Regions from separate parts of the Kurthia sp. 11kri321 genome, predicted to be linked through region 1. Evidence: riboswitches for the same ligand, from Rfam matches in the RefSeq annotation. Region 1 holds a riboswitch; each other region holds the start of a gene.
The links. Region 1 has a riboswitch for thiamine pyrophosphate ahead of ASO14_RS07800 (ABC transporter ATP-binding protein). Riboswitches for the same ligand answer to the same signal wherever they lie in the genome.
Positions count from the first base shown of each region.

Region 2: another riboswitch for thiamine pyrophosphate. It lies ahead of ASO14_RS03825 (3-oxoacyl-ACP reductase); the one in region 1 lies ahead of ASO14_RS07800 (ABC transporter ATP-binding protein).
Region 3: another riboswitch for thiamine pyrophosphate. It lies ahead of thiM (hydroxyethylthiazole kinase); the one in region 1 lies ahead of ASO14_RS07800 (ABC transporter ATP-binding protein).

Region 1 covers NZ_CP013217.1:1,509,574-1,514,232, reverse strand. Annotated here, with positions in the region: gene leuD (3-isopropylmalate dehydratase small subunit) at 1-255, shown strand, start outside; gene ASO14_RS07810 (RNA polymerase sigma factor) at 392-904, shown strand; gene ASO14_RS07805 (hypothetical protein) at 891-2,174, shown strand; TPP riboswitch at 2,237-2,345, shown strand; TPP riboswitch at 2,411-2,518, shown strand; gene ASO14_RS07800 (ABC transporter ATP-binding protein) at 2,540-3,316, shown strand; gene ASO14_RS07795 (ABC transporter permease) at 3,313-4,053, shown strand; gene ASO14_RS07790 (ABC transporter substrate-binding protein) at 4,053-4,659, shown strand, end outside.
Region 2 covers NZ_CP013217.1:721,643-726,301, forward strand. Annotated here, with positions in the region: gene ASO14_RS03820 (NtaA/DmoA family FMN-dependent monooxygenase) at 40-1,344, opposite strand; gene ASO14_RS03825 (3-oxoacyl-ACP reductase) at 1,375-2,127, opposite strand; TPP riboswitch at 2,241-2,340, opposite strand; gene ASO14_RS03830 (PfkB family carbohydrate kinase) at 2,490-3,587, shown strand; gene ASO14_RS03835 (pseudouridine-5'-phosphate glycosidase) at 3,590-4,504, shown strand; gene ASO14_RS03840 (o-succinylbenzoate--CoA ligase) at 4,601-4,659, shown strand, end outside.
Region 3 covers NZ_CP013217.1:1,372,580-1,377,238, reverse strand. Annotated here, with positions in the region: gene ASO14_RS07095 (sensor histidine kinase) at 1-793, opposite strand, end outside; gene ASO14_RS07090 (PadR family transcriptional regulator) at 940-1,476, shown strand; gene ASO14_RS07085 (hypothetical protein) at 1,522-1,980, opposite strand; TPP riboswitch at 2,080-2,177, shown strand; gene thiM (hydroxyethylthiazole kinase) at 2,321-3,076, shown strand; gene thiD (bifunctional hydroxymethylpyrimidine kinase/phosphomethylpyrimidine kinase) at 3,076-3,900, shown strand; gene thiE (thiamine phosphate synthase) at 3,893-4,540, shown strand.

The DNA.
Region 1 (4,659 bases):
AAAAATGGAATTTTGCCGATTGAGTTACCTGTTGAACAAGTAGAGGCGATTTTAGCAAAAGCAGAGGCAGAAGATTTACAAGCCGTTGTAAATTTAGAGGAGCAAACCGTAACAGCTGGCGAAGATGTTTATCGTTTTGACATCGATCCTTACTATAAAAAAATGTTAATCAACGGTTGGGATGAAATTTCGTTGACGTTCCAATACGAAGAGTACATTTCAAAATTCGAACAACGTAAAGCACAAACTGTATAAATTAAGATAAGCTATCTATGGATGTTGGGGATTCCCAATCATTCAATAGATAGCTTTTTTATTTTTTTTTAATATTTTCAAAAAAATGAAACCTTTTATAAAAAGTATGCGACGATAGAGGTGAAGGGGTGAAAATATGACGATGGAAGAACTGATTGAGGCATATGCAGATTATTGTTATCGTGTCGCTTTTATTTATGTAAAAGACCACGGGGCAGCAGAAGAAATTGTACAAGATGTTCTACTCGCACATTATCGAAATGAACATGCTTTTGAACAACGTGCCTCTTTAAGAACGTATTTAGCCAAAATAACCGTACATAAAAGTCAAGATTATTTACGAAAGAAGAAAGGGAAGTGGCGCTTCTTTTTTACAAAAGAGAAGGAAGTCGACATAGGCGATTCGACGATTAACCCAGCGAATCTTTATGGAAGAAAAGAAAGAAATGGAGAAGTAGTAGATGCTGTTTTACAACTGGATGAAAAGTATCGTGCCATTATTTTATTTCATTATTTTGAGGAATATACGCTTGCAGAAATTAGTGAGATTTTATCGATTCCACTGAACACTGTAAAAACGCGTCACCAGCGTGCGAAACAACAACTCAAACAATCGTTAAAGGAGGTTTATTTTGATGAAGAATTTTAAACAATCATTTCAACGAGAGATGAATCAATATAAAATGTCAGAACAGGCAAAAGAGCGAATGATTCAAAAAGGAAAAAAAGAGAGAAGAAAAGTCATCTATAAACCCCTCCTATTAACTGCTTGTATGATGGTCGTATTCGCTGGCATTCTTCTTATGATTTTCCAACAACAAACGACACGCGTTGGACAAGCAGAAGATGGGATTCAGTCGATTCGAATTGATACAGAAGCGCGTTATGAAGAAGACGGAACAACATTAACGAATCAATGGTTTTCAAGCGAGCGAGAACTATCTTCTTCTAAATTTGAAGCATTTCAAAAAAAATTAAATGCGAGTCCTGTTATAAAAAAAGAAATAGAACCACCTTCTTTATACTATGTTGTCGAAGTAACGAAAGAGAACAACGAAGTCGAAACCTTTTTACTATTTTCGAATGACGAAGATACACAGTATTATGTAAAAGAACTTGATACAGATAAGATTTATAAATGGGCTGACAGTGTAGAGGAAACGGAACTCTTTTTCAAATTAAAACCAAGTGTTATGGAGATAGCACTCATCGCATTTATTTTATGTATACCCACTTTATTTTCAACATTATTCATTGAAAAAGAGAAGAAAGAACCCTATGAATATCAAAATAAAGTGAAAAATATTTTCGGGAAAATAGCATTCGTTACGACTATGCTTTTTGCATGGTACGTCATTTGGAAAACCAGAAATATTTTTTATGGTTTATTAATCTTTACATTTGCATCAATTATCGGTTCATTCAATAAAAACCATATTCGAATGAGCCGTCCAAATGCGATGAAGTTATTAGAAGGAACGAAGGATATACTGAGTTACACATATGCCTTTACAATATTTATTTTTATACTGTACCGTAATCAAAACGCTCTATACGTAGGAATTGCCTTTATTGTTTTAAGCTTTATTTTATGGTTTGTCATGAAAAATCGTGAAGAAGTAACGTGTCCACATTGCGACGAAGTGCTCGACTATCGGACGACGTGGAAACTTCAGTGGGGTATGAAGAAATATCAAGCATGTGGACATTGTGCACAACCGATTTATTTAAATAAAAGGCGCATTGATCTACAAGGCTTCCTGCTAAGTCTTGTGTTAGGCGCATTGTCAATCGGAGCGAATCTATATGGAATTCACATAGCGTATATTATTGGTGTCATCATCGTGTATGTTCTTTACTTTATATTATTTTCACCGCTCTTTATTCGTGTCGACAAAGAGGATAAACCACTTTGGTGATGAAAATAAAACCAACTATTGCATAAATTACTAGGGAGTGCTATACTCACCTTAACAAAATCATAGTGTGCTAGGAGTGCTGGTGTTGCCAGCTGAGATGGAGCCGTAAGCTCTGGATTCTTTCAACCTGATCTAGTTCATACTAGCGTAGGGAAGCCGTTTCGACCGAAAAAACAATTTCAGGTCCCTGTTTCGATACGTGTATGGAGACAGGGGCTTTTTCTAATTTCATAATGCTTCACCACTAGGGGTGCCGTTTTTACGTGCTGAGAGAGGTTTCGACACCTTAACCCTTATTACCTGATCTAGTTCGGACTAGCGTAGGGAAGTGGCATGCGATGATTCTGTCATTTGCAGCCATTTCGATTCTTTGTCGAGATGGCTTTTTTTATAGAGGAGGAAGATCATTGGAGAGTTTAGCTTTACAAGATGTCTGTTTTCGTTACGAAGAACAACCCATTTTAGACCATGTTCATTTTTCCATTCAAGAAGGTGAATTCGTTTCGTTAATTGGTCCAAGTGGTTGCGGAAAAAGTACGATTTTTCGTCTCATTACAGGTCTATCTCAGGCACAATCGGGACAAGTGACCGTAGCGAAACAACCGGTAGGCTATATGCCACAGCAAGATTTACTGCTTCCTTGGCGAACGGTATTACAAAATACATTGTTGCCATTAGAATGTCAGCGAATACCGAAAAAGAGAGCAGAAGAACAGAGTAAGGCGTTACTCGAGGAATTTGGTCTAGGAGCTTACATGCATAAAAAACCAAAAGACTTATCGGGTGGCATGCGCCAACGTGTTGCCTTCATTCGTGCATTGAATGCTTCACAAGATGTACTGTTACTCGATGAACCATTTAGTGCACTTGATGCACTGACGAAGATGGAGTTACAAGATTGGTTATACATACAAGCGAAGAAATGGCGTAAAACCATTTTATTTATTACGCATGATGTGGATGAAGCGCTCTATTTATCAGATCGTATTCTAACTGTACAGCAGACACCAATTCATACGCTACACGAAACGATTGTCCCAATGGAACATAAAAGACAGCGTTCAGATTTAGCAAGTAAGGAGGTGCAAGACGTGAAGCAACAACTGATTTACATGTTGCAACAAGGACGTCAGCAATTATGAGAAAAAATGCACCTGCGATTTACGTGAGTGTGGGACTGCTACTCATTTGGGAAGTATTTGCGCGCTGGCTAAATGAGATGTACATCTTACCGTCTCCAACAGCCATCTTACAAAAGATGTGGGATTTTAGAGAAGCTCTATTTACCGTCCATTTACCTGCAACACTACAAGTACTTTGGATTGGTTTACTAATTTCAATTATTTTAGGCATTGGCCTCGCGATTATGATGCACCTCAGTCATTGGTCGGAGCGCGCATTCTATCCGCTACTCGTCGCGTCACAGACGATTCCCATTACAGCACTCGCGCCCATTTTTGTTTTATGGTTCGGTTACACGATTTGGAGTAAAGTGCTTGTGACTGTCCTCATTGCGTTTTTCCCGATTGCGATGAGTATGTTTGATGGACTGCGTAGTACAAAGCGTGAACTAGAAGAACTCATGCGAACGTACGGGGCGACAAAATGGCAAATTTTTTGGAAGCTACAACTTCCGTCAGCGCTACCACAGCTATTCTCTGCTTTTAAAATCGCTGTACCGCTCAGTATTATCGGCGCAGCTGTTGGGGAGTGGCTCGGAGCACAGGCAGGTCTCGGTTACTTCAGTAAACGAATGATGACACAGTTAGACGGAGCAGGTGTATTTGCGCCTATCGTTCTATTATCTACGATGGCGATCATTGCTGTCTTCATCATTCGAATCATTGAAAAAAAATATATCGTTTGGAGGAAAGATTAATGCGTTTGATGAAATTTTTTGTACTATGTAGTTTGTTAGTTGTCGTATTAGCAGGTTGTTCAAGTAAAGCAAAAGATGGTAAAGAATTAAAAGAAGTGACAGTTATGCTCGATTGGTATCCGAATGCGATTCATAGCTTTCTCTATGTAGCGATGGAAAAAGGTTATTTTAAAGAAAAAGGACTTGATGTCAAACTACAATATCCATCGAATCCAACAGACCCACTGACTTTAACAGCTGCTGGAAAATCAACCATTGGTATTTACTATCAGCAAGATGTCATTATGGCACGTGCGAATGAAGGAGTTCCAATTCAGTCGATTGGTACGATTGTCCAATCACCACTTAGTCAATTGATGTCACTAAAAGAATCGAATATTCAACGACCACGCGATTTAGAAGGAAAAACAGTTGGTTATGGCGGTACACCATTAAGTGAAGCGACAATTAAAGCGATGGTAAAAGAAGATGGGGGCGACCCGAATCAAGTGAAGTTAGTCGACGTAGGCTTTGAATTAGTATCCGCACTCATTACGAAAAAAGTGGATGTTTTAGCAGGTGGTCTAATTAACCATGAGCTACCTGTCATGGAGGAAAAGGGCTATC
Region 2 (4,659 bases), 790 kb from region 1:
AGCGTAGACCTTTGGATGGTTTACGCTACTTTTTTATTATCATAATCCCATACGTTCACGAAATGTATGCTCCGTATAAGCCTCTCTAAAAAGTCCTCTTTTTTGCATTTCAGGAACAATCATTTCAACAAAATCTTCTAAACTGTCAGGTAATGTTGGAGGCATGAGGTTAAATCCATCAGCTACGCCTTCCTTAAACCAGATCTCCATTTGGTCAACAATTTCCTTTGGTGTACCAATCAATGTACAATGTCCACCGCCAGCATTTAAGTAACCGAGTAATTCTTTCACAGTTGGATCGGTATCACGAATGATTTCTAGAATCGTTTCATAGCGTCCCACAGGTCCATTGAATGCTTCTACAGAAGGTAATGGAGGGACCTTTTCATCAATATTCCAATTTAAACAGTCTTGCTGAATAAATGAGCTTAATTGTTTTAAAGCAACTTCAATTGGGAGAGCTTGGTCCAATGCTTCTTTTTTAGCTAAAGCTTCTTCATGTGTATGACCTACATATGTTACTAATCCAGGTAAAATTTTAATATGTTTCTTAGGTTTAGATGATTTTTCAATTGCGTCATTTAATTTATGTCGAAAATTTTTAGCTTGCTTGAGGTTCCAAGAGACTGAATAGACTACTTCAGCATGATTAGCAGCTAAAGCAACGCCCTGTTTTGAAGCACCTGCTTGCATTTTGACCGGTGCACCTTGTGGACTTTTTGGTACAGTAGAAGGACCTGCAACTTGAAAATAATGACCACTGTGATTAAAAGAGTGAATATTTGAAGCATTGATAATTTTATTTTCTTCACGATTATGGACAAAATCACAAGCATCCCAAGATAAAAATAGTTGATCCATAAGTATCGAAAATTCTTCAGCTTTTTCATATCGTTGATTATGGAGAGGTAATGCTTCCATACTGTGATTACGAGCTTCATTATCACTCATTGATGTAACAAGATTCCAACCTACGCGCCCTTTAGTGAGATGATCTAAACTTAATAGCTGTCTAGAAACTGTATAGGGATTAGAAAAAGTACTTGAAATAGTGGCAACTAAACCAATATGATGCGTTACTTGAGAAATAGCTGTTAAATTAATTAGCGGATCAAACCAAAATGCAGGCATGACTTGTGCATCATTTGCTGGAAAAGCATGATGATCTGCAAAAAATACAGCGTCCAATAATCCTTTTTCCGCTAGTTGAGCTAATTCTTGATAATAAGAGATACTTCCAATATCCTCAATGCGTGAATTGTCCATTAGCCAAGCTGCTTGATGATGACCACAACCATATAGTAAAACACCTATATGTAACTGTTTTTTTGTAGTTTTTAACATGATTTACACCTCAATTTATTTGGATAGTGATTAGTTCATTGTTAAACCACCATCTACTGTAAAGTTTTGTCCTGTAATTCCATGTGCTTTTTCGGAACATAGATAAGCTACCATATTCGCAACATCTTGTGGCGTGGTTACTTTTCTTAAAGGTGTAGATTGAGAGATTAAATCGAATACTTCAGGTGTTGTAACAGCACTGGCATCTGTTGTTTTTAAAAGACCTCCTGAAACAACATTTGCTCGGATGCCATAGACGCCTAATTCTGAAGCGAGATTACGTGTGAAACCAATCAAAGCTGCTTTAGCAGTTGTATATTCATGATAAGGCACGACAGGGTTTTGAAATAAATTAGTACCAATGCTAATAATGCTACCGTTTTTTCTTTCAATAAACTGTGGAATCACACTCTGGCTTGTATTGAATGCAGCTTTTAACGTACCATCCAGCTGTTTTTGATAATCATCCCAAGAAAGGTCTTTAAAAGATTTTTGTTTAATCGGATCGAATTTAAAGTCGATTAATGCATTATTTACAACAGCGTCTATTTGACCAAAGTGTTCTGTTGCCATGTTCATTAATTGATCGACTTCTTTCCGATTCGTTACATCAGCTTGAATAGCAATCGCTTTGTCTCCACCAATTTCAGCTACTAATTTTTCAGCAGCTTCTTTACTTTGATAATAATTAATGACAACTTGAAAATCTTGTTGTGCAAGTGTTTTGACAATAACTGCACCTAACCCTCTACTTCCGCCTGTAACTACTACTGTTTTTTTCATTTAAAACAACTCCTCTTATTTATTTCAACTTAAATAAAAAATACACAACCTTCGTAGGAAAGTTGTGTATAACAAATCATTGCATAACAAAAAAGTACAGACTTTTTTCAGTATGTATAGAATTGACACTTTCCTACGCTAGTATTAACTAGTTCAGGTTCAAAGGGTTTGAGTAGGACTCATCTCAGTTAAATAACACCCCTAGTGTAGACCTATTAAGTTACATTGAATACTAACTTATAAGGTTTATATTGTCAAATTTGTTTATTATTTATATTGATTTTAAACAAAAGTTTGTTTTTATAAACATTTGACACGAGACTTAATTTTGTTTATGATGTAAACAAATAAAACTTAGGGTGATGACATTGACGGAGAGAGAACAAGCACTGATTCAACTCATTAAGGAAAACCCGTTTATGCAGCAACAAGAGATGGCTGAAAAATTAGAAATGTCGAGACCGGCTCTAGCTAACTTAATATCGGGGTTAGTGAAAAAGGGTAAGATTATAGGGAGAGCATACGTATTGCCAAAAGAAAACAAAATTATATGTATTGGTGGAGCCAATATGGACCGAAAACTTCATTTGAAGGGACAGGTTCAGATGGGGACATCAAATCCTGTAACATCTACAGAAAGTGTAGGTGGCGTAGCGCGAAATATTGCTGAAAACTTGGGAAGGCTTGGACATCAAGTGAGTTTACTGACGACTGCTGGAAAAGATTCTGATTGGCAAGCAATTGTTGCAGCTTCGAATGCTTTCATTCATTTAGAAGAAGTCGAGCAGTTGGAACAATGTTCAACAGGTTCTTACACAGCCATTATGGATGAACAAGGCGAGTTGGTTATGGCAACAGCGAATATGGACGTCTATGATGCATTAACACCACAAATTCTAATGAAGCATGAACATGTTTTATCGACTGCTCCGGCAATTATAGTTGATTTGAATTGTCCGAAAGAAACAGTTGATTATATTCAACAATTTGCAGTAACGAGAGAAGTACCTCTTATTATTGTGCCGGTATCTTCTCCAAAGATGAACCGTATGCCAACAACATTAGAAGGCGTTACATGGTTCATCTGTAATACAGATGAAGCCGAAACATTAACAAATCGTACGATTACATCAGAAGCAGATTATTTACAAGCAATTCAAGAAATCGCTCAGATGGGCGTAGAAAATGTCGTAATTACGGCTGGCGCAAAGGGAGTTTATGCTGCAAACAAGAACTTGATGCCAACACATTTTGAAGCACGAGCAGCAAATCAAATTGAGGATGTTACAGGCGCAGGAGATGCATTCGTCTCAGCAGTTGTACATGCTTGGTTAGAGAAGTACACATTTGAACAGACGATTCAAGCAGGATTAATCAATGCGAAAAATACGCTTGAATCTAAGTTTACTGTACGTCCTGAATTAACAAAACAATCGTTAGAACAAGAACTGGAGGATTAATTATGAAACAATACATCGAATTATCAAAAGAAGTACAAGAAGGAATGGACGCTGGTAAAGCTATCGTTGCATTAGAATCAACAATTATCTCACACGGTATGCCATACCCACAAAATGTACAAACAGCACGTGAAGTAGAACAAATCATTCGTGAACATGGCGCAGTTCCAGCAACAATCGCAATCATCGACGGTAAAATCAAAATCGGTTTATCAGATGAAGAATTAGAAATGTTCGGTAATGCGGATAATGTAGCAAAAGCTTCTCGTCGTGATATTCCATACTTAATCGCAACGAAAAAAATCGGTGCGACAACAGTAGCAGCGACAATGATTGCAGCTGAATTAGCAGGAATCGAGTTATTCGTAACAGGTGGTATTGGTGGCGTTCACCGCGGCGCAGAAACAACAATGGATATTTCAGCTGACTTAGAAGAATTAGCAACTTCTAAAGTAGGTGTTGTATGTGCAGGTGCAAAATCAATTTTAGATATTGGTTTAACACTTGAATTCTTAGAAACAAAAGGTGTGCCTGTTATTGGATATGGTACAGACGAATTACCAGCATTCTTCACACGTAAATCAGGATTTGATGTAAACTTCCGTCAAGATACACCTGCAGAAGTTGCAGCAACTTTACGTACAAAATGGAATTTAAATATGGCTGGTGGCGCAGTAATCGCTAACCCAATCCCAGAAGAAGATGCATTAGACCATGACTTCATTACAAATATTATTCATGAAGCATTAAAAGAAGCAGAAGAAAATAATATTCAAGGTAAATCAGTTACGCCATTCTTATTAGGTAAAGTAAAAGAGTTAACAGAAGGTAAGAGCCTAGTAGCTAACATTGCATTAGTAAAACACAATGCGCATGTCGGTGCTCAAATCGCAGTTGAATTAAATAAAACAAAATAATATACGAACGGAAACCTTTCGATTTGAGGGGTTTCCGTTTTGTATTTCACATGTTTCGTATTAGAATAAGAAAGGATGAAAACAATAGAGTTAGGGATGAAAAAAATGATACCAAACTGGATTGAGCAACGCACGTCATTAACACCTCATCGTGT
Region 3 (4,659 bases), 140 kb from region 1:
TTAAATCGATATTGGCAATTTCTAAAATCTGTTGGACATGCAATAATTCATCTTCAATTTTTATTTTTTTCATATCGGACACCATTTCACGCACTTCTTTTAATGCCATACTTGCCGTTTTACGAATATCTGATAGCTCATTTTTCGCTTGTTCTTGATTTTTATCAACTAAACGAATCGCTAAATCGAGTTTAAGACCAATCATTGATAATTTCTGCCCAAGTGTATCATGTAAGTCACGTGCAATTCGTTGTCTTTCTTCTACAACACTTAATTCAGAAATACGATTCTCTGCTGATTTCAACTTATTTTCTAAGTGGTCACTCTGTGTACGGCTGAATAAATAGAATGGTGCTAAAATCGTACCGAACACGATGACAACCATAAATGGAATTTGCTGAATATAAATAGCCGTTTCAATGAAAAAGCCACCAATAATCGCACCAACTGTTGCCGCAATGTGTAAGCCATACATAATATAAAAGCCGACTTTACTACGAATACGTCCAATTAAAAATGACGTAAAAATAGAAAAATAAAAATAGCCATATAAAATCGACATAACGGCATTTATAATCATCTCAAATGATAGCCACATATACGTCAAACCACTTGGTAGTTTGAAATCTAAATACACACAAATCAGATATGTAATCAGAATGGCTGCTGCAATACTTTGCGTCGTATGATCTTGATTTTTAAATACTGAATAAAATGGAATAAAGCAAATAAATACCCATGCTAAAATACTTTGAATGGGATGTTTCGGTATAATAGAATACCATTTTGACACACGCGTTCAACTCCTTAATTCTCTGTCTATCATATAACAAAATACTGTTTCAAGCTAGAAACATCTTGTTTTCTGTAGTTTCCTTTTACAATATCGTGTACTATTAGAATAACGACGTAAATTTCATTTATTGGAGGCATCAAGTGATGTTAATTCAACTTTTTATTTTAGGGATTTTATCTGAAAATAATTACCATCCCTACTTTATCAAAAAGCTCTTCACAAATATTGTTGATATTGATCCAAGTTTTAAATTAAGTGATGGAAAACTTTATTATCATTTCGACTCGTTAGAAAAAAAAGGATATATTAAAAAAATCGAAGTCATTCATACAGAAAATCGTCCTGAAAAATCCGTTTATGCCATTACAGATGCTGGACGTGCGTATATGGTAGAACTCATTTATAAAACATTCGACTCGATTAATTTAGCAGATGTACAAAGTCTCTATATTCCTATTTTATTTTTAAAGTATGTTGATTTAAAACGTGTAATTGGTCTATTAGATCAGGCAATCGAGCGTGAGAGTAAGCGAATCGATTCGATTATTGAAGCTGGTTCACATCCTTCTGTAAAAGATGTTGATCATATTCAATTAATTATCCGACATGCAAATCGACAATTTAACGAAAACTTAAAATGGCTACAAGATATTCGTGACGCAATTGCAGAACATATTTAAGCATACAAAAAAGACTTAGGCACTGAGCCCAAGTCTTTTTGTTATTTAATCTGTCACTTTACTCCGGAATAAACTTCCTAACGAAAAAGCAATTGTATGAATGATTAAAAAGACAGATTCATTAAAATACCAATCATTTGTATAACTATTAAACGGTGAACGACCGTAAATAATCGATTTCGAATCATTCCATGTTCCGCCAAAAACTTCAATTTGACTTGTTACATATTGATATTCTGTACCGCCTGCTAAAATAAAAATCACGACAATAATAAGAATTGCTGATGCTAGCTTTCCTTTTGTTGCTGTTTCAAAAAAAGATACGCCAACGCTCCACGTAATAAACAGACTGACACACAGGAAAGGCACTAATAAAACAATTAAAAAGAAAGCAGGGTTTAAGTTTCCAACTTTTTCAGTAGGGTCCAACGTAAAATAATAATTGATGACCATGAAACCTAAAAAACTAATCCCTAAAGAAATATACCACGATAGATTTTTCACACAATTTCCCTCCATACTTGTTCTCATTATACAAGACAACCTATTTTTACTAAAGCGGAACCTTGCAAAATGGTCTAAATATGGTATGCTCTAACCATACTAGATTTGCGGGGGGACTCTTAGGAGTTGAGAAGGTAAAACCTGACCCTTTGAACCTGTCAGTTAATACTGGCGTAGGGAGCAGCTGTTTTTCGCATGTAATGCTGTTCTACGATTAATTCGTTGAGCAGCTTTTTTATTTTTATAGTGAAAAAGCAGAAACCCGTCCTCTAATTTAGTGAAACTGAGTATGAGAAGCTTCATGAATTTGCTTTTCATTCATCAATGGAGGTAACTAAAAATGAGTATCCAATCAATTCATTCAACGAAACCAATTGTTCACTGTATTACGAATTATGTCGTAACAAACTTTACTGCAAACGGACTTTTAGCAGTAGGTGCATCGCCCATCATGGCGGATGAAATACAAGAAATGCATGATATTGTTCAAATCGCAAATGGATTATTAATTAATATCGGTACGTTAAATACACGCACAGTCGATGCGATGATATTAGCTGGACAAGCTGCAAATAAAAAAGGGATTCCAGTCGTTTTAGATCCTGTAGGCATCGGTGCTTCTAAATATCGTAAACAAACAGTCGAACAACTATTACAACATGTGCAATTTACAGCCATTCGCTGTAATGCTGGTGAGTTAGCGGCTCTTGCGGAAATTAAAGTCACCTCTCGTGGTGTCGATGCAGGTGAGGTATCTTTTGAAATTGAAGAAGCAGCTAAACAAGTCGCAACACGCTACAAAACGATTGTTGCTGTAAGTGGTGTAGAAGATTTAATCACAGATGGCACGACGGTTCACATAATAAACGGCGGACATGCATGGATGGAACAAATTACAGGAGCTGGTTGCTTATTATCTGCCCTAACAGCTGCTTCAATCGCATCACATACAGACGCACTACAAAGTGTTATCACAATTCACAAAGACTATAAACAAGTCGCAGAAACTGCACATCATCACAGCAATGGTATTGGCGATTTTCAAATGCACATCCTAAACCAACTACAACAAATGAGTTTTGGAGGGATTAAATAATGTTACCGATTACACTGACGATTGCCGGATCTGATTCAGGTGGCGGTGCCGGTATTCAAGCTGATTTAAAAACATTTCAAGAATTGAAAACATTCGGTACATCTGTTTTAACAGCTGTTACTGCACAAAATACGTATGGCGTACAAGCTGTTTATGCGTTACCCGAAGATTTCATTGTGGAACAATTACAGTCGATTCAAAGCGATTTTAATGTGAATGCACTAAAAACGGGGATGCTTTTTTCAGCATCTATTATTGAAGCTGTTTCAAAACAACTAGAGAATGTACAAGCACCTATTACTGTTGACCCTGTCATGATTGCAAAAGGTGGTGCCACACTACTGCAACAAGAAGCAGTTGATGCGATGATTACTCACCTATTCCCACTAGCGACTGTTCTCACACCGAATATTCCAGAAGCAGAGGCACTGACAGGCATGAAAATTCAAACTTATGATGATGTTGAACAGGTAGCTAAAAAATTACTCGCTATGGGACCTGAAGTCATCGTGATGAAAGGTGGACATTTTGCACCTGAACAACAAGCTGCGATTGACCATATTTTCTTTAAAAACGGTGATAAATTAACCATTTCTGCCCCGCGTGTTCAAACGAAGGATACTCATGGTACAGGCTGTACGTATTCAGCAGCACTAACTGCCTTCTTAGCAAAAGGTCTACCAATGAAAGAAGCACTTATTGAAGCGAAGCGATTTATCCATGCGGCTATTTCACATGGTTTAGGTATTGGGCATGGCCATGGTCCGACGAATCATTTCGCTTATAACACAAAAGCAAAAGTGGAGGTCGAGATAATTGAATAAACAATTACTTGAAACGTATTTTATTATGGGAAGTCAAGACGTTGTAGGTGATCCACTCTTTGTATTAGAAGCTGCATTACAAAATGGGATTACTTTATTTCAGTGGCGAGAAAAAGGTGAACAGTGTTTAACAGGTGACGCTTATGTTCAATTTGCAAAAGACTGCCAAACTCTTTGTAAACGTTATGATGTTCCTTTTATCGTAAATGATGATGTTGAATTGGCAATCAGACTCAATGCAGACGGGATTCATGTTGGACAAGATGATGTCGATGCAAAGAAAGTACGTGAACAACTACCACATAAAATACTCGGTGTGTCCGTTCATACACAAGACGAATTACAACAAGCAATACAGGACGGTGCTGACTATATTGGAATCGGCCCTATTTTTTCAACACAATCCAAAAAAGATGCAAAAAAGCCTGCTGGTACAACATTTTTAACAGAAGCCGCACAATCTATTCCTACCCTGCCGATTGTCGCAATCGGTGGTATTCAACCCGAGCATGTTTACGATTTACGTCAAGCTGGCGCTGATGGTGTATCGATTATTTCTTCCATTTCAAAAGCAGAAAATCCTGGTGAAGCGACACAGGCTTTTCGTAAAGAAAATGAACGCTTTTTACAACAACTTTAATACTTAGTAAACAGAATAGGACAAAACATTTCAGCCCCTTCTCAGCGTTTACAATAAAAAACTGGAACCACGCCACAGTGTGATTCCAGTTTTTCTTATGCTCATGTAGGATGGTGTTT